Piscinibacter gummiphilus: one gene and its partner. The protein of the gene in region 1 interacts with the protein of each later gene in a pairwise test. Links are inferred from orthologs where the notes say so. Each region holds a gene or a part of one and is shown in the gene's direction. Other genes may lie near its edges. The genes, in order: A4W93_RS10340 and secB.

Region 1 (9,520 bases):
GTACGGCGCGAAGCTCACGATCACCGACGACGTCGATGCCGCCGTGAAGGACTGCGACTTCATCCACACCGACGTGTGGGTGTCGATGGGCGAGCCGAAGGAGGTCTGGAAGGAGCGCATCGAGCTGCTGATGCCGTACCAGGTCAACGCCGCGATGATGAAGAAGACCGGCAACTCGCAGACCCGCTTCATGCACTGCCTCCCGGCCTTCCACGACACCGAGACCACGCTCGGCAAGCAGATCGCCGAGACCTACGGCATCACGAACGGCCTCGAGGTGACCGACGAGGTGTTCGAGTCGGAGTGGAACATCGCCTTCGAGCAGGCGGAGAACCGCCTCCACACGATCAAGGCCATCCTCGTGGCCACGCTCGGCGACTGAGGAGGGGGCCATGCTGATCGTGACCGCACTCGGGGGCAACGCGCTGCTGCGGCGCGGTGAACCCATGACCTCGGAGAACCAGCGCCGCAACGTCCGCATCGCCGCGGAGGCACTCGCGCCGGTGGCCAGCGGCCACCAGCTCGTCGTGACCCACGGCAACGGCCCGCAGGTGGGGCTGCTCGCGCTGCAGGGCGCGGCCTACACCCAGGTCGAGACGTACCCGCTCGACGTGCTGGGCGCCGAGACGGAGGGGATGATCGGCTACATGATCGAGCAGGAACTCGGCAACCTGCTGCCGTTCTCCCGGCCCTTCGCGACGCTGCTGACGATGGTGGAGGTGGACGGCGGCGACCCGGCCTTCCGCGACCCCACCAAGTTCATCGGCCCCGTGTACGGGAAGGACGATGCCGACCGCCTGGCCGCCGAGAAGGGCTGGGTGTTCAAGCAGGACGGGGAGAAGTGGCGCCGCGTGGTCCCGTCGCCCGAGCCGAAGCGCATCTTCGAGATCGCGCCCATCCGCTGGCTGCTCGAGCACGACACCGTCGTGATCGCCGCCGGCGGCGGCGGCATCCCGACGATGTACGACCCCGCGGCCGAACGGCGGCTGATGGGCGTCGAATGCGTGATCGACAAGGACTTCGCGTCCGGGCTGCTCGCGCAGCAGCTGGACGCCGACGTGTTCGTGATGCTGACCGACGCCGACGCGGTGTACGTCGACTGGGGCAAGCCCACCCAGCGCGCGATCCGGCGCATTTCCCCCACGGCGCTGTCGGCGATGCCGTTCGCCGCGGGGTCGATGGGGCCGAAGGTCGAGGCCGCGTGCCGGTTCGCGGCGGCGACGGGCAAGGTGGCGGCCATCGGGGCGCTGGCGGACCTGCCGCGCATCCTGACGGGCGAGGCGGGAACCACGGTGTCTGTACAGGAGAACGGAACGGTGTACGCTGGCGCTTGATGGCACGACGTTTTTCACTCCCCTGGACGCGCGCGGCCGGCGTGGTGGTGTGGCTCGCCTGTGCGTCGGGGGTGCTGGGGGACACGCCGCTGCTCGCGCCCGTCGCGGGCGCGGTCGCCGACGCGCCGCCACCGGCCCCGTGGGCGGTGGTGCTGCTGCCGAACCAGACGAAGCCGCAGTCGCGCTTCGTGTCGGCCGTCGTCGATGGCCACGCGGTGTTGCGCATCTCCGCCGACAACTCCTACGCAACCCTCGTGCACCCGCTGCCGCACGGGTCCCCCCAGGGCCACACGCTCGCGTGGCGGTGGCGCGTGGACCAGCCGCTGCCGAAGGCGAACCTGCGGGAGAAGTCCGGCGACGACACGGCGGTGAAGGTGTGCGCGCTGTTCGACGAACCGCTCGACAAGGTGCCCGTGGGCGAGCGGCTCTGGCTGAAGGCCGCGTCCACGCTCGCGGGGGCGGACACCCCGGCGGCGACGATCTGCTACGTGTGGGACGCCCACCTGCCGGCCGGCACCGTGCTGCCGAGCCCGTTCACGCGCCGGGTGCGCTACCTCGTGCTGCACTCCGAGGACGTGCCGCTCGCGACCTGGGTCAGCGAACGGCGCAACCTCGACGCCGATTTCCTGCAGCTCTTCGGCGACGAGGCCAAGGTCGTGCCGCCGCTCGTCGCGGTGATGCTGGGAGCGGACGCCGACAACACCCACGGCCACAGCGTCGCCTACGTGAGCGACCTGGTCCTGGAGCGATGAGGCGGCGCGGCGGCACGGTCCGGCTCGCCGGGGGCGTGCTGCTCGTCCTCGCGGCGGCCGCGCAGGCCCAGTACGTGGAGCGTGCCATCGAGTCCGGCGATGGGGGCATGAAGGACTCCACGCGGCGTTCGAAGGATCGGGGCTGGCTGCCGGTGCCCATCCTGATCACCGAACCGGCCGTGGGGTACGGCGCGGGGGCGGCGGTGCTGCTGTTCCGCGACAACCCGCCGGCACGCGAGGGCGGTGACACCCCGCGCGACCCCGACGTCTACGGCATCGCCGCCTTCGCCACCGAAAACGGCACGTGGGGCGCCGGGGGCGGGGGCATGGTGAGCTTCGCCGACGACCGCTACCGCTGGCGAGGCGTGGCCGCACGCACGAGCCTCGACCTGACCTTCTACGGCGAGGACGGGCAGGGTCCGGCACTCGGCTACAACCTCGACGGCTGGATGTCGGTGCAGCAGGCCATGATGCGCATCGGCGAACACGACTCCTGGCTCGTCGCGCGCTGGAACTACCTGTCGCTCGCGAGCCGGTTCGACCACGCGTCCGACGTGCCGCGGGCCGGCGACATCGACCGCGCCGACACCGCGTCGGGCCTCGGCATCTCCTACGAATACGACTCGCGCGACAACCTCTTCACGCCCAGCCGCGGCTGGACGGGAGCGATCGACCTGACCTTCTACGACCCGGCCTTCGGCAGCGACACGCGGTTCCAGTCGTACCGCGGCCGCGCGTTCGCGTGGTGGCCGGTCGCGAAGGACGTCGTGGTGGGTGGGCGGGTCGACCTGCGTGCCGTCGAGGGCCGCACGCCGTTCTACATGCTGCCGTACGTCAGCCTGCGCGGCGTGCCCGCGATGCGGCTGCAGGGCACGCGCGCGGGCGTGCTCGAAAGCGAGGTTCGATGGAGCCTCACGCCGCTGTGGGGCGTGGTCGGTTTCGTGGGCGGCGGCCGGGCCTGGGGGCCGCGCACGGACTTCTCCGGGGGCGCCGACACGGTCGCGTACGGTGGGGGCGTGCGCTACCAGGCCGTGACCCGCCTCGGACTGTGGGTGGGCCTCGACTGGGCGAAGAGCACGCAGGACCGGGCCTTCTACATCCAGGTGGGCAACGCCTGGCACTGAGGGGCGGCGGAAGGACCGGGGTCACGGCCCCGCGGAGAAGGCCGCCGCGGCGTCCATCACGTCGTGCGAGGACGACAACCCCATCTGCGCGTCGATCGACGCCACGCCGTGGTCGGCGCCGGCCACGCGCTGGAGCACGAGCCGGCCGCCGCACGAGCTCCACGTGTCCACGTTGCCGCCGCGCGTGAAGGCGCCCTCGGCCAGCGTTCCGCCGCACATCACCGCGGTGCGGGCCTGCTGCTGTCGGAACTCACCGATCATCACGTCGTTGTCCCACGCACGGAAGGACAGGCCGACGAACAGCGGATTGACCGTCCACGTGGCCGCGGCCCAGGCCCCCGCGGTCTGCATCACGTCGTCCCGGTCGCCGACGATGCCGAGGTAGGGCCGTGCGGCGTCGCCCGGCCCGCAGGGCGTGGACGCCCCGTTGTAGAACGACGAAGCCGGTCCGGCGATGGACACGTAGGCATCGAAGGTCATGGGCGATTCGCACCACATGCGGTTGGTCATCACCCCGCCCATCGAGTGGCCCATCAGTGTGAGGTGGGTGAGGCCGAAGTCGGTGCGCAGCCGCGTGGCCAGCGCCTGCAGGAAGGCCTGGTCGTCCACGCCCGAGTTCATCGCGTGGTTCGTCCACGTGGTGGCGCCGGGTTCCGAGGGGAGGCTTTGCCCTTGCGGCACCACGAGCATCACCTGGTGGGCATGGAGCCAGGCCCAGTCGATGGTGGCCATGGACGTCGTGGTCGCGCTGGCGTTGAGGCCCACCTGGTAGGCGATGGCGTTCCGGTTGCCGCCGCCGCCGTGCAGCAGGACGATGGCGCGGCGGGCGCCCGCGGTGCGGTAGACGTCCACCGCGTGCGGGTGTCCGGCCACCTGGAGGGAGAGCAGATCGTCGGTGGCGGCCGGGGCAGGATCGTCGCCGCCTCCGCCGCAGGCGGACAGCAGCAGGGCAAGAGTCCATGCGGCGATGCGCGCGGGTGGTCGGATCAGGTTTTTCGTTCGCATGCCGCCATTGAACGGCTCGCCGGCGCCGCGGGCGAGGACGTTGCACAACGAATTGCGACAGTTCTGCAACATGGCGCGGCCCGTGGCGGCGCGCGCCTACACTGACCTCCCATGCAGGGAAAGCCGCTGATCCTCCTCGTCGACGACGACGCCGAACTCTCGACCATGGTGGCCGCGCTCTTCGCCCGCGAGGGCTGGGACGTCTTCCCGGTGCTCACCGGGGGCGATGGCGAACGGGCCGTCGCCACGCAGCGGCCGGATGCGGTGCTGCTCGACGTGATGCTGCCCGACGCCAACGGCTACGACCTGTGCCGCCGCTGGCGCGCCGCGCATCCGTCGCTGGGCCTGATCATGTTCACGGCCCGCGGCGATCCACTGGACCGCGTGCTGGGCCTCGAGATCGGGGCCGACGACTACCTCGCCAAACCCTTCGAGCCGCGCGAGCTGGTGGCCCGTGTGCGCGCGCTGCTGCGCCGCCAGGCGCCGGGCCGCGGCGACACCGCTTTGCTGCGCTTCGACGGCCTGGCCATCGACCTGCTCAAGCGCGAGGTGCGTGCCGCGGACCGGGTGGTGGCACTGACGAGCGTGGAATTCAAGCTGCTGGCCGCGCTCGCCCAGGCCCCGGGCCGGGCGCTGTCGCGCGCCGGGCTCTGCGCCGCGGTGCAGACCGGTGGCTACCGCCCGCTCGACCGCACGGTGGACGTGCAGGTGGCCCGCCTTCGCCGCAAGCTGCAGGACGCGTCGCCCGGCAAGGCCTGGGTCGAGACCGTGCGTGGCGAAGGCTACGTCTTCGTGCCGCATTGACCGCGATGCCGCGCCGGTTCCCCGACAGCCTCTTCGCCCGCCTGCTGGTGCTGCAGCTGGGCGTGGCTGTGGTGCTGCTCGGCGTGTTCGGTGTGCTGATCTACGTGGAGCGCAACGTCGCGGTGGCGCGGCTCGTCGCGGAACGGTGGGCGCCCGCGCTGCGGCATGCGGCGGGCTGGCCGGGCGCCGCGCCCGATCCGGTGCGGTCGCTGCTGCGCCCGGATGCCCCTCCCGCGCCGCGGCTGCTGCCGCCCTTCGTCACGCCCCGCATGCGCGCGCTGTACGAGGAGCTGGGTCGACGCGGCGTGTCGGTCGACGACGCCTCGCTCGCGCGGAGCCAGTACGGCGTGGTGCTCTGGCTGCGGGTGAGGTCACCGGACGGCACGTCGACCTGGCTCGGCCTGGCCGATGCCGCGCTGCTGCCGCGGGTGCCTGGCCGATTCCTCGCGGCGTTGCTGCTGACCGGGGTGTTCCTGGCCGCGGTCAGCTGGGTGTTCACGCGCCGGCTCACGCGGCCCCTGGAGGCGTTGCGCGCTCGGATGGGGGCGTACCGGCCCGGCGAACCCCTTCCCGAGCCGGTCGCCGCGGCGACCCCCGAGGTGGCCTCCATCGAACGCGCGTATGCCGGGCTGCTGCAGCGCTTCGATCAGCACGAACGCGAACGCGCGCTGCTGCTGGCCGGGGTGTCGCACGACCTGCGCGGGCCGCTCACCCGCATCCGCACCGCGGCCGACCTGCTGCCGGCCGACGAGGCGTCGGCCCCATGGCGCGAGGCCATCGTGCGCAACACGCAGGCGGCCGACCGGCTGATCGAAGGCTTCCTCGACCATGTGCGCGCGGGGGAACTGGCGCTGGACCAGATGGCGGACCTCGCCGCGCTGGCGCATCGCGTCGCCGCGGCCACCGGCCACGGGTCCGACGTGCTCGTGGTCACGGCCCCGCCAGCGCTCGCGTTGGGGCAGACCCATCCGCTGCTGCTCGAACGCCTGATCGCCAACCTGCTCGACAACGCGTTCAAGCACGGGAGGCCGCCGGTCGAGCTGCACGTGCGGGAGGAGGGTGGCCGGGCCGTCATCGAGGTCCTCGACCACGGCCCCGGCATCCCGCCGGACCGGCAGGCCGTGCTGGTGCAGGCCTTCGCGCGCGGCGATGCGGCCCGCGGCAGCCCCGGCACGGGCCTCGGACTCGCGATCGTCGCGCGGGTGGTGGAGCGCATGGGCGGGACCCTCGCGTTCCTGCCGCGCGGCGCACGGCACGCGGTGCGGGTCGAGCTGCCCCGGCACGCGTGACGTGACGCCTACTTCGTGTGGGCCTTGAAGAAGGACCAGATGGCGTCGGTGGCGTCGAACGTGCGGCTCGGCCGATCGCCCCGCAGGCTGCCCGGCCGCCCGCCGGGCCAGGCGTGGCCGTTGTCGCCGACGAGCAGCACCTCCACCTCTCGGCCCGGCGTGCAGCGGTACTGCCAGCGGGTCACGGTGCCGTCGACACGTTCGTCGGGGGCCGGTGCGCAGCCGTTCGCGGCGGCCCAGAAGTCACCCTGGGCCTGCGCCGGCCGCGTGGGCGTGCCGTCCCAGGCGCTGGTGACGCGGCCGCCGGGCGGCCCGCCGGCCGGCGGCACCGACGTGTCGAGCGCGCCGTTGATCATCAGCGCGGCCACCGGCGAGGCGGGCCGGGGTTCGTCGCCGAACACGGTGGCGACCACGGGGGCGATGGCCGCGAACCGGTCGGGCAGCGCGATGCCGAGGCGGTGCACCATCATCCCGCCGTTCGAGAGGCCCGTCGCGTAGACGCGCCGCGTGTCCACGGGCAGGTCGGCGGCGAGCCGGTCCAGCAGCGCACGGACGAAGCCCGTGTCGTCCACCTTGCCGGTCATCGCCGGGCCGCAGCAATGCACGGCGTTCCACGCGAGGAACCTGTGCTCGAAGCGCCCGGTGCCTTCGGGGTAGACCACGATGAACCCCTCGCGCCGCGCCTTCGCGGTGAACCCGGTCATCTCCTCGGCGTTCTCCGCGTTCCCGGCCCCGCCGTGCAGGACCAGCACGAGCGGCACCCGTCCCTCAGGCAGCCGTTCGGGCACGCGGACGGTGTAGTGGCGTTCGATGCCGTCGTGGACCAGCGTGCGGCGGTCGGCGGCGGAGGCCGCGAGGGGCAGTGCGGCGAGGGCGAGCAGGAGGAGTAGGCGGCGGGAGGAGGGGGTCATGGGCGCGGGAATGGGGTGGTGGGTGATCGCATTCGACACGACCCGGCGCGACGGCGGGCGACGAATCATGACAGGGCTGTCGCGCTGGCGGGGGGGCGATGTACCAAGGTGCAATTGCCGGCGCGGGCGTTCCGCCCTACCTTGCGGATACGTCATTCACTGGAGGCCTTCGATGCCCACCTTCCACACACGGGTCGCCGCCGCGCTGCTGGTCTCGTTCGCCGGTGTGGCGCAGGCACAACCCGCCTCGCCCCTGGTCCGCCAGCTCAACAACGGCAACTGGCTGGAGCAGAAGGAGGCCGAGAACCTGCGCGACGAGCTGTACTACTAGCGCGCCGTGCACGCGTACATCACGATGCTGCCGGCACTCAACGTGATCGGCATGCGCGACGGCTCCGAGAAGAACTTCGGCGCGGGCTACCACGTGCTGCCGATCTGGAAATAGCGCATGGACGCCCGCACGATGGTGCCCACGCCCAACGCCGACGTCATCTACTCGATGAGCTACCTGGACCTGAAGAAGACCGGGCCGCTCGTCGTGAAGGCCCCGCCCGACGTGATCGGCATGTTCACCGATTTCTTCCAGCGCACGCTGACCGACGTGCGCGCGGTGGGCCCCGACCGCGGCCGCGGCGGGCTGTACCTGCTGCTGCCGCCCGACTACACCGGACCGGTCCCCGGAGGCTACTTCGCGGCGAAGTCGTCCACGTACAACGTGTTCCTGTTCTTCCGCACCATCATGGCCAAGGGCGAGGGCAAGCCCGACCCGGCCCCGGCCGTGAAGAACGCCGAGACCACGCGGGTCTATCCGCTGTTCTCGGTCGAGAAGGACGCGAAGGCGATGGAGTTCCCGGATGCCAGCGGCAAGCGCATCGACATGATGTATCCGGTCGACCTCCAGTACTTCACGAAGCTCAAGGCGTTCGTCGACTACGAGCCCGTCGACGCCATCGCGCCCGAACTGCGCGGCGTGCTCGCGTCGATCGGCATCGTGAAGGACCAGCCCTTCTCGCCCACCGCGCGCCAGAAGGAACTGCTGCAGAAGGCCGTCACCACGGCACCGAGGATGATCATGGCCACGCGCCAGCTGGGGCGGCCCGACGCCCGGCAGCTGTACTACAAGGACCGCCAGTACGAGACCGCCTGGGCGGGCGCCACCGCCGACTGGATGCAGGAAAGCTACCTCGACGTGAAACAGCGGGCCACGTTCTTCCAGGTGGCGTACTCGTCGGCGCCGGCGATGACGATCCACACGACGGGCGCCGGTTCCAAGTACCCGCTCGCGGTGCGTGACAAGGACGGCAACTTCATCAACGGCAGCCACACCTACAAGCTGCGGCTGCCGCCCAACCCGCCCGCGGCGCTGTTCTGGGCCGTGACCGCGTACAACGTCACCGACGGCACGATGCCCGAGACCTCGCAGCTGCTGCCGTCGACCAACAGCTACTACGACATCCCGAAGCAGCCCGACGGCTCCGTGGAGATCTGGTTCGGGCCGGAGAAGCCCGCGAACGTGGCCGACTCCGCCTACATCAAGACCATCCCGGGGCGGGCACTGCTGGTGACGCTGCGCCTGTACGGCACGGAGGACGGCTTCTACGACCAGACGTGGAAGCCGGACGACGTGGTCAAGGTGAAGTAGGCCCTCATGAAGCAATTCCTCCTTCCCCGCGCCGCCGCCGCGTCGCTCGCTGCCGTTACGGCATCCGCCTTCGCCCAGCATTCCGATGCCGACCTCGCGAAGCAGCTGAGCAACCCGGTCGCCGCGCTGATCAGCGTGCCGTTCCAGTTGAACTACGACGAGCGGTTCGGCGACGCGCGTGACGGGCACAAGCTGTACCTCAACGTGCAGCCGGTCGTGCCCATTTCGCTGAACAGCGAGTGGAACATGATCAGCCGCACGATCCTGCCCATCGTGGACCAGCACGGCGTGCCGCCCGGCTCGAACCCGTCCGGCCTCGGCGACATCACGCAGAGCCTGTTCTTCTCGCCGAAGGCGCCGGGGCCGGGCGGGCTGATCTGGGGGGTGGGCCCGGCGTTCCTGCTGCCCACCGGCAGCGAGCCGGAACTCACGGCGCGCAAATGGGGGCTGGGGCCCACCGGCGTGGTGCTCAAGCAGGACGGGCACTGGACCTATGGCGCGCTCGCGAACCACATCTGGTCTGTGGCGGGCAGCGACAACCGGCCCGACCTCAGCTCGACCTTCCTGCAGCCGTTCCTGTCGTACACGACCCCCACGGCGTGGACCTACACCTTGAACACCGAGTCGAGCTACGACTGGAAGAACGAGCAGTGGTCGGT
Region 2 (9,638 bases), 3.0 Mb from region 1 along the record:
TGACGTGAGGCCGTCGCCGCCATGACCACGCTCGTGCTGCTTCCCGGCCTGGACGGCACCGGCACGCTCTTCGGCCCGCTGCTCGAGGCGCTCGCGGGGAAGCTGCGGGTCACGGTGCTGTCCTACCCCGCCGACCGCGCGCTGGGCTACGACGCGCTCGAGGCGCTCGCCGAGGCCGCGCTGCCGGCGCAGGGGCCGCTGGTGCTGCTCGGCGAATCGTTCTCCGGTCCGCTGGCCGTCTCGCTGGCGGCGAAACACCCCGGCCGGGTCGTCGGGCTCGTCCTGTGCTGCACCTTCGTGCGGAACCCCCGGCCGTTGCTCGGGCTCCTGCGGGCCCTGCTGCCGTTCGTGCCGTTCGGACAGGTCCCGCTGCCGCTGATGGCGGGGGTGCTGCACGGCCGCTTCGACAACCCGTCGCTGCGTGCCGGGTTGGCGAGGGCACTGGAGCGCGTGCCGGCGGCGGTGCTGCGGGCCCGGCTGCGGTCGGTGGTCGACGTCGACGCCACCCCGCGGTTGAACCAGGTGGTGTGCCCGGTGCTGTACCTGCAGGCCGACGAGGACCTCGTGGTGCCCGCGTCGGCGGGCCGGTTCATCGTGCGGCGGCATCCGCCGACGGAAGTCCTCCGCCTGGCGGGGCCGCACGCGCTGCTCCAGGTGATGCCGGAGGAATGCGCCAAGGTGCTGGCGGCGTTCGTGGGCGACGCCGGATCGGCGTCGGCGAACGCGCGCCGCTGACCCTGGCGCGGACGCTTCAGCGCTTCTCGCCGAGGAACCCGGTCACGAGCGCGACCGTCGCCTGCGGGTTCTCTTCCATGATCCAGTGGCCCGAGCCGGGCACGACCCCTTCGCGCACGTCGGTGGCGGCGTTGCGCATCACGGCGGCCATCACGAGGCCGAAGGACTTTTCGCCGCCCAGCGCCAGCACGGGCATCTTCAGCTGGTTGCCGGCGGCGAGCCAGGCGCGGTTGTCGATGGCGTCCTGGTCGAACGCGGCGAACTGCGAGAAGCCCGAGTGCATCGCGCCGGGCAGGGCGTAGAGCTTCGCGTAGTGCTGGCGGGCCGGTTCGCTGAAGCGGGCCGGTGTGGCGGAGAACTCGTTCCAGAAGCGGTCGAGGTAGATGCGCTCGCGGCCGGCCACGAGGCGCTCCATGTCGGGGCCGCCGAAGCGGAAGTGCCACAGCAGCGGGTTCTTCAGGATCTCGTCCCACGGGCCCACGCCGGGCACCGGGGCGTCGATGACCACGAGGCGGCCCACGCGCTGCGGGTACTTCGCGGCGAACGCGAAGGCCACCATGTTGCCGATGTCATGGGCCACCACGTCGGCCTGCTCGATCTTCAGCGCGTCGAGCACGCCGGCCACGTCGCCGGCCTGGTTCATCTTGTCGAAGCCGCCCTTGGGCTTGGCCGAGCGGCCGAGACCGCGCAGGTCGGGCACCACCACGGTGTGGTCGCGTGCGAGTTCGGTGGCGAGCGGCACCCACATGTCGCCGGTTTCTCCGTAGCCGTGCAGCAGCACCACGGCCGGGCCGGTGCCGGCCTGGCGCACGTGGATCGTCGTGCCGTTGGTGGCCACCTCGCGGAAGGTGAACGCCTTCGGGTAGGTGAGGGCTTGTGCGTGGACAGCGCCGGCGAGGGTGGTGGCGAGCGCGGTGGCCGCGAGCCAGCGGAAGAGCGTCTTCATGGGAGGTCCTTCGGCAAAGTGACGGGTCGGCACGGCCACGGATGTGGCGTGCGGGAATGACCCGGTCACTGTGGCCGGAGATGCCGTCGCAGCCGACTCTCGCTGGTCACGCCGGCGGCAGGACTTTCGACGGGGGGGCCGCTCTCCCCTCCCGAACGGGCGGCTCAGGCCGTGGCGCCCGCCGCGAGGAACTGGTGGATCTGCGCGACCGCCGCGGCGCCCTCGCCGATGGCCCCGCCCACGCGCTTGACCGACCCCGAGCGCACGTCGCCCACCGCGAAGACGCCGGGCACGCTGGTCTCGAGCGACGTGGTCTTGAGGTCGTTGCAGGCGACCGGTCCGGTGCGCACGAAGCCGTGGCCGTCCACCAGCACGTTGCAGCCCTCGAGCCACGCGGTCTCGGGCTCGGCGCCGGTGAACAGGAACAGGTGGCGCAGCGGCACGTGCTGCTCGGCGTCCTGGTGCCTGTCGCGCCACGTGACGGCGCGCAGGCGGCCCATCTCGCAGCCGTGCAGGCCCACGAGTTCGGTGAACGGGCGCAGCTCGATGTTGGGCGTGGCCTCGATGCGGTCGATCAGGTAGCGCGACATGCTCGCCGCGAGGCCGGGGCCGCGCACGAGCAGGTGCACCTTCGCGGCGTACTGCGACAGCATCACGGCCGCCTGGCCCGCGGAGTTGCCGCCGCCCACGAGCGCGGCCACCTCGTTGCGGCACGGCGTGGCCTCGACGGGCGAGACCCAGTACCAGATGCCGCGGCCCTCGTACTCGGCGAGGTGGGGCACGGCCGGGCGGCGGTAGCGCGCGCCGCTCGCGATCACGACGGTGCGCGTGCGCAGGCGGCGGCCGTCGGCCAGGCGCAGCCGCAGCGCGCCCTCGGGGTCGTCGCGCGAGCAGTCGAGCGAGGTGACGCGCGCCGGGATCATCATCTCGGCACCGAACTTCTGCGCCTGCACGTAGGCCCGGCCCGCGAGCGCCTGGCCCGAGATGCCGGTGGGAAAACCGAGGTAGTTCTCGATGCGCGAGCTGGCGCCGGCCTGGCCGCCGTAGGCGCGGGTGTCGAGCACGACGACGCGCAGGCCCTCGGACGCGGCGTACACGGCCGTCGACAGGCCGGCCGGGCCGGCGCCCACGATCGCCACGTCGAACAGTTCGTCGTGTTCGTGCGTGTCGACCATGCCGATGCAGCGCGCGAGCGCGGTTTCGTCGGGGTCGACCAGCACGCCGCCATCCGGGCAGATCACGAGCACCGCGTGTTCGTCGGCGCCGTACTGCGCCATCAGCGCGGCCGCCTCGGTGTCGAGCGTCGCGTCGACGACGTGGTGCGGCTCGCCGTTGCGCTGCAGGAAGCTGCGCAGCCGCAGCAGGTTCGCGGCACCCGGCTGGCCCAGCAGCACCGGGCCGCTGCCGCCCGACTCGATCAGCGCGACCCGCCGCAGGATCAGCGCCCGCACGAGGCGTTCGCCGAGCGAGGCCTCCGCGATGATCAGTGCGCGCAGCTGTTCGGGGGGCACCAGCAGCACGTCCACATCGTCGGTGGTGACGGCGTCCACGAGCGAGGGCCGGCCCGAGAGCGATCCCACCTCGCCGATGAACTGCCCCGGGGCATGGTCCACGATGCCGCGCACGCGGCCGAGGCCGTCGCGCTGGCTGATCGACACGTGGCCGGACAGGATGATCATCATCCCGGGCGCCGGCTCGCCGGCGCTCAGCAGCCGGGTGCCCGCCGGGTGGCGTTGCGGCGTGCCGAAGCGGCGCACGCGGGCGATCTCGGCCTCGGTGAGGGCCGGGAACATCTGGTCGAAGCGGGCGATGGAGGCGGGATCGGGGGCGGCGGACATGGCTTCTCCGAGAGGGGCGTGCCCGCATTGGGCACTGACCGGAGTGTCTCGCGCATCCCCCGTTGGGCCAAGGCCCGGCGGGGTGTCAGCCCTTCTTGCCCTGGTTCGCCACCGCCGCCGCGGCGGCCTTCGCGGCTTCCTCGTCGCCGAGGTAGTAGCTCTTGATGGGCTTCAGGTTCGCGTCCAGCTCGTAGACGAGCGGGATGCCGTTCGGGATGTTCACGCCCACGATGGCGTCGTCGGCGATGTTGTCGAGGTACTTGACCAGGGCGCGGATGCTGTTGCCGTGCGCGGCGATCACGACGCGCTTGCCGGCCTTGATGGCCGGGCCGATGCTTTCGTTCCACACCGGCAGCACGCGGGCCACGGTGTCCTTCAGGCATTCGGTGAGGGGCACGTCTTCCGGCTTGAGCTTGGCGTAGCGCGGGTCGCTGCGTTCGCTGCGCTCGTCGTTCGCGTCGAGCTCCGGCGGCGGGGTGTCATAGCTGCGGCGCCAGACGAGCACCTGCTCGTCGCCGTACTTCTTGGCCGTCTCGGCCTTGTTCAGGCCCTGCAGGCCGCCGTAGTGGCGCTCGTTCAGGCGCCAGCTGTGCACGACGGGCAGCCAGGTGCGGTCCATCTGGTCGAGCGTGTGCCACAGCGTCCAGATGGCGCGCTTGAGCACCGACGTGTAGGCCACGTCGAACTCGTAGCCCTCGGCCTTCAGCAGCCGGCCGGCCTCCTTGGCCTGTTCGACGCCCGTGGGGGTCAGCTCGACGTCGGTCCAGCCGGTGAAGCGGTTTTCGAGGTTCCAGGTCGATTCGCCGTGGCGAATGAGCACGAGTTTGTACATGGCAGGGGGCATCGGTTGGACGGTGGAGGCGGAATTCTATAATTCGTCTTTGTCTCCAAATCCCGGACGCTGTCGTGAAATTCTTTCTGGAAACGTGGTACCTCTTTGCCGTGGCCCTGGTGTCGGGTGGCCTGCTCGCCTGGCCCACGCTGCGCCGCGGTGCCCCCGCCGGTGGCGTGACCACGGCCGAGGCCATCCACCTGATCAACCGCGAGAAGGCCGTGCTGGTCGACGTGCGTGACGCGGCCGAGTACGCCGCAGGCCACGTGATGAACGCGAAGAACATTCCGCTTGCCACGCTCGAGACGAGCACGGCGCTGCCGAAGAACAAGTCCTTGCCCATCGTGGTGGTGTGCAACCGCGGCGCACACGCCTCGAAGGCCGTCGTTATGCTTCGCAAACTCGGTTACGAGAACGCGCGCACGCTCACCGGTGGCCTGGCCGCCTGGCGTGAAGCCAACCTGCCGGTCGAAAAGACCGCCTGACCTGGAAAGCGAAGAAAGTTCGACGATGCAAGCAGTCAAGATGTACACGACGCAGGTTTGTCCCTTCTGCATCCGTGCGAAGAGCCTGCTGAAGCAGCGCGGGGTCGATGCCATCGACGAAGTCCGCATCGACCTCGATCCCTCCCAGCGCGCCACGATGATGGAGATCACCGGCCGCCGCACGGTGCCTCAGATCTTCATCGGCGACACCCACGTCGGCGGCTGCGACGACCTGATCGCGCTCGACCAGCGCGGTGGGCTCGTGCCCCTGCTGAACGCCTGACGGCCGTCCCCCGCCCGAACGCCTGACGACGTTGGGGTCTGTCCCCACGGAATGTCACGGGCGCTGCGACATAATCCGCGGCACACCGCCCGCAACCCTCGGTTGCGGGCTTTTTCTTGTGATTGAGAGATGACCATGGCAGACCAAGACCAGACCCCCGTGTTCCAGATCCAGCGCCTGTACCTGAAGGACCTGTCCCTCGAGCAGCCGAACTCGCCGCTGATCTTCCTCGAGCAGGCCCAGCCGCACGTGGACATCAACCTGGGTCTCGGCGTGGAGCCGGTCGGCGAGGGCATGTACGAAGTGAGCGTCACTGCCACGGTCACCACCACCGTCAACGACAAGACCCTGTTCCTGGTGGAAGCCAAGCAGGCCGGCATCTTCGAGATCCGCAACATCCCGCAGGACCAGCTGCAGCCCATCCTGGGCATCGCCTGCCCGCAGATCGTGTACCCGTACCTGCGCGCCGTGGTGTCGGACATCTGCACGCGCGGCGGCTTCCCGCCGGTGCTGCTGTCGGAAGTGAACTTCCAGGCCATGTACGAAGCCCAGCAGCAGCAACAGGCTGGCGCAGGCCCGAACGGCGCCAACTGATCGGCCGGGGCGTTCATCGATGAACGTGTCGGTTCTCGGGGCCGGTGCCTGGGGCACCGCCCTCGCGGTGAGCGTGGCCCCGCGCCACCCCACCTTGCTGTGGGCCCGCGATGCGGCCCAGGCGGCCACGATCGCCGCCTCGCGTGAGAACGGGCGCTACCTGCCCGGCATCGCGCTGCCCGACGGGCTCGACGTCACCGCCGACTTCGACGCGGCGGTGGCCCATGCCCGCGACGGCCTGATCATCGTGGGCACGCCCATGGCCGGTCTGCAGGCCACGCTGGAGCGGCTGCCCGCCGACTGCCAGGGGGTGCTGTGGCTGTGCAAGGGCTTCCAGGGCGTGACCGGCCGGCTCGGGCACGAGGTGGCTCAGGCGGTGCGGCCCGACCTCGCCCGGGTGGGCATCCTGTCCGGCCCCAGCTTCGCGCTCGAGGTGGCCCGGGGCCAGCCGGCCGCCCTCGTGGCCGCCAGCACCGATGCCTCCCTCACGCAGCTCGCCATCGACGTGCTGCACGGCGAACGCCTGCGCATCTACGCGTCGGAAGACCCCGTGGGCGTGGAGGTGGGTGGCGCGGTGAAGAACGTGCTCGCCATCGCCACCGGCATCGCCGACGGCATGCAGCTCGGGCTCAACGCCCGTGCGGCGCTCATCACGCGCGGCCTCGCCGAGATCACGCGGCTGGGCCTTGCCCTCGGCGCCCGCGCGGAAACCTTCATGGGCCTGAGCGGCCTCGGCGACCTGGTGCTCACCGCCACCGGTGACCTGTCGCGCAACCGCAAGGTGGGCCTGCTGCTCGCGCAGGGGCTGCCGCTGCCACGCATCCTCCAGGAACTGGGGCACGTGGCCGAGGGCGTCGCGTGCGCGGCCACGGTGCTGCAGCGCGCGAAGGCGCTGGCGGTGCCCATGCCCATCACCGAGGCGGTGGTGGATGTGCTCGAGGCGCGCATCACGCCGCAGCAGGCCATCCGCGCGCTGATGTCGCGCGAAGCCCAGCGCGAAGTCTGGTGACGGTGAACCGCCGCCACCTGCTGGCCGGGGCCGGCGCGCTGTGCGTGCCGTGGGCGGCCCGCGCCGAGGCGTGGCCGTCGCATCCGTTGCGCCTCGTCGTGCCGTTCCCGCCGGGCAGTTCGCCCGACATCGTCGCGCGGCTGCTCGCCGAGCCGCTCGCGCAGTCGCTCGGGCAGCCCGTGGTGGTCGACAACAAGCCCGGCGCCGGTGGCAACATCGGCACGGGTGTGGTGGCCAAGAGCGCACCCGACGGCCTCACGTGGCTCTTCACGATCCAGGGGCCGCTCGTGACCGCGCCGCTGCTGTCGAAACGCCTGCCCTACGACCCGGTGCGCGACCTCGCGCCGGTGTCGCTCGTGGCCACGTCGCCCAATGTGCTGGTGGTCGACCCGCGGCTGGGCGTCGACACCCTCGCCGACTTAGTTCGTGTCGCGAAGCAGAAGCGCGGCGCGTGGAACTACGGCAGCGTGGGCAACGGCAGTGCGTCGCACCTCGCGATGGAATGGTTCCGCACGCGCACCGGGCTCGAACTCGTGCACGTGCCCTACGCGGGCTTCCCTCAGGTGGTCAACGCGATCCTCGCGGGCCAGGTGCAGGCCGCCTTCATGGTGCCGGGCCTCGCGATGGCACAGGTCAAGGCCGGCAAGCTGCGCGCCCTCGGCGTCACGAGCCTCGGCCGCGTGGCCTCGCTGCCCGACCTGCCGGCGCTGGCCGAACTCGGGCATCCGGGCTTCGAGGCCATCTCGTGGCAGGCGGTGCTCGCGCCGGCGGGCACGCCGGCGCCGATGATCGAGCGCATGTCGCGCGAGGTGATCCGCATCGTCAAGGGCAACGACTTCCGCACGAAGCTGCTGGGGCAGTACTTCACGGCGGCGGGGACGACACCTGACGCCCTTCGCGGGTTGATGGTGACCGAACGCGAGCGGTGGGCGAAGGTGATCCGCGTGGCGGGTGTGTTGCCCGAATAGCACTCACGATGGCCATCCCGGCCTGCGCCGGGATGACATGGCTTTTACGCTCCGCCGTCGTACCCGTTCTGCCGCCACGCGTCGAACACCGTCACCGCCACCGCATTGCTGAGGTTGAGGCTGCGCTGCCCCGCGCGCATCGGCAGGCGCACGCGCTGCGATTCCGGGAACCCATCGCGCAGGTCGGCGGGCAACCCCGCCGTCTCGGAGCCGAACACGAACCAGTCGCCCGCCTGCCACCCGAACTCGGGCAGCAGCCGGCTGCCGCGGGTGGTGAACGCGAAGAGGCGATCGGGCGCGGGGCGGGCCGTCTCGAGGAAGGCGGACCACGAGGCGTGCCGCTGCACCGGCGCGTACTCGTGGTAGTCGAGGCCCGCGCGGCGCAGCAGGCGGTCGTCCATCGAGAAGCCGAGGGGTTCGATCAGGTGCAGGGCGCAGCCGGTGTTGGCCGCGAGGCGGATCACGTTGCCGGTGTTGGGCGGGATCTCGGGGTGGACGAGCACGATGTTGAACATGGTGGCGCCGATTGTGCCCGGCCTGCGAGTTCAGTCGGACGGGCGCGGCGTGCGTGCCACCACCCACCAGCGCACCGAGGCGGCACCGGCCTCGTGCAGCACCTTCGCCACCTCGCGGCCGGTGGCCCCGGTGGTCATCACGTCGTCCACCACGGCCACGTGCCGGCCCGCGAGCCGGTGGCGGCGTGACGGCTCCACCGCGAACGCGCCGCGCACGTTCGCGGCCCGGCTCGCCTCGGGCAACGCGAGCTGGTGGGGCGTGTGCCGCACGCGCAGCAGCGTGTGCGGGTCGGCGTCGAGGCCCAGGCGGCGTGCGAGTTCCCAGGCCTGGTTGAAGCCGCGTTCGCGCAGGCGGGCCGGGCTCTGGGGCGCGGGCAGCACGAGGTCGGGCGGGGCCTGCCCGGGTGACTGCGCCGCCGCGCGAAGCCGTTCGGCGAGGGCCGGCGCCAGGTCGAGGGCCGCGTGGAACTTGAATGCGAGCAGCAACTGGTCCCACGGGAACGCGTAGTCGACCGCGGCCGTGGCGCCATCGAGTGGGGAGGGCGCCACGAGGCACGCTCCGCAGGTGCTGGTGCCCTCGGGCACCCTCAGCGCGCAGCGGCAGCAGCGGGGGGCGGGAGCCGCGAACCGGGCGAGGCAGTCGGGGCACACCCGCGACGGGCCCCAGCCGCGGCACACGGCGCACAGGCTGGGCACCAGGTTCAGGGCCAAGGGCATTCGGCGGACGAACGAGGCGGACAGCACCCGGTCAATATACTGACGCCCCGATGAGCACCGCCCCCGATTCCACGCCGAAACGCCGCCTCGACCTGAGGCGCGTGCTGACGGCCCTGAACCGCCTCGCGAAGGCGGACGCGGCCCCGTGGCTGCACGGGGAGGTGGCGCGGCGCATGGCCGACCGGCTCGACATCATCAAGCTGCGCCCGACGGCACTCGCCGACTGGTGGAGCTTCGCGGGTGCGGGGGCCGAGCTGCTGGCGAAGGCCTACCCCGAGGCGCGCCGCATCCAGGTCGAACCCACCGAGGCCCTGCGGGAACGCGCCCGCGCGGCGACGGCCAAGGGCCGGTGGCCGTGGTCGCGCACGCAGAAGCCCGAGGTCGCCGGTCCCGACGACCTTGCCGAGGGCGGCGTGCAGCTCGTCTGGGCCAACATGATGCTGCACGGCACGGCCGACCCCACCCAGGCCATCGCCCGCTGGCACCGTGCGCTCGCGGTCGACGGCTTCGTGATGTTCTCGTGCCTGGGTCCGGACACCCTCCGCGAGCTGCGCGACCTGTACGCCCGCCTGGGCTGGCCCCCGGCGATGGCCGAGTTCGTCGACATGCACGACCTGGGCGACATGCTGGTGCACGCCGGTTTCGCCGACCCGGTGATGGACCAGGAGACCCTGCATCTGAGCTGGGCCGACCCCGAGGCGCTGCTCGCGGAGCTG

The links.
Region 2: the proteins of A4W93_RS10340 (region 1) and secB interact in binary tests that used the Escherichia coli proteins (3 or more experiments, as listed by UniProt). The link is inferred for Piscinibacter gummiphilus from one-to-one orthologs.

The regions. Positions count from the first base shown.
Region 1 is NZ_CP015118.1:2,266,508-2,276,027, forward strand. What follows is about bases 3,418-6,172. They hold A4W93_RS10340 (response regulator transcription factor), read left to right. Parts: upstream 3,418-4,326; coding sequence 4,327-5,019; downstream 5,020-6,172. Other genes in these bases: A4W93_RS10335 (alpha/beta hydrolase family protein), read right to left, coding at 3,418-4,215; A4W93_RS10345 (ATP-binding protein), read left to right, coding at 5,025-6,172. Outside these bases: A4W93_RS10315 (ornithine carbamoyltransferase), read left to right, coding at 1-382; arcC (carbamate kinase), read left to right, coding at 393-1,334; A4W93_RS10325 (DUF3047 domain-containing protein), read left to right, coding at 1,334-2,086; A4W93_RS10330 (BamA/TamA family outer membrane protein), read left to right, coding at 2,083-3,210; more of A4W93_RS10335, read right to left, coding at 3,232-3,417; more of A4W93_RS10345, read left to right, coding at 6,173-6,308; A4W93_RS10350 (extracellular catalytic domain type 1 short-chain-length polyhydroxyalkanoate depolymerase), read right to left, coding at 6,317-7,219; A4W93_RS30365 (hypothetical protein), read left to right, coding at 7,392-7,550; A4W93_RS10355 (DUF1254 domain-containing protein), read left to right, coding at 7,668-8,861; A4W93_RS10360 (hypothetical protein), read left to right, coding at 8,868-9,520. UniProt on the Escherichia coli protein: Response regulator member of the two-component regulatory system CpxA/CpxR which responds to envelope stress response by activating expression of downstream genes including cpxP, degP, dsbA and ppiA.
Region 2 is NZ_CP015118.1:5,228,594-5,238,231, reverse strand. What follows is about bases 4,111-6,983. They hold secB (protein-export chaperone SecB), read left to right. Parts: upstream 4,111-5,254; coding sequence 5,255-5,713; downstream 5,714-6,983. Other genes in these bases: A4W93_RS23900 (Bug family tripartite tricarboxylate transporter substrate binding protein), read left to right, coding at 6,719-6,983; A4W93_RS23905 (NAD(P)H-dependent glycerol-3-phosphate dehydrogenase), read left to right, coding at 5,733-6,722; grxC (glutaredoxin 3), read left to right, coding at 4,862-5,119; A4W93_RS23920 (rhodanese-like domain-containing protein), read left to right, coding at 4,426-4,836; gpmA (2,3-diphosphoglycerate-dependent phosphoglycerate mutase), read right to left, coding at 4,111-4,351. In the rest of the region: A4W93_RS23945 (DUF1294 domain-containing protein), read left to right, coding at 1-3; A4W93_RS23940 (alpha/beta fold hydrolase), read left to right, coding at 22-735; A4W93_RS23935 (alpha/beta fold hydrolase), read right to left, coding at 752-1,681; A4W93_RS23930 (FAD-dependent oxidoreductase), read right to left, coding at 1,846-3,519; more of gpmA, read right to left, coding at 3,605-4,110; more of A4W93_RS23900, read left to right, coding at 6,984-7,690; tRNA (uridine(34)/cytosine(34)/5-carboxymethylaminomethyluridine(34)-2'-O)-methyltransferase TrmL, read right to left, coding at 7,735-8,205; A4W93_RS23890 (ComF family protein), read right to left, coding at 8,236-8,922; A4W93_RS23885 (class I SAM-dependent methyltransferase), read left to right, coding at 8,973-9,638. UniProt on the Escherichia coli protein: One of the proteins required for the normal export of some preproteins out of the cell cytoplasm. It is a molecular chaperone that binds to a subset of precursor proteins, maintaining them in a translocation-competent state.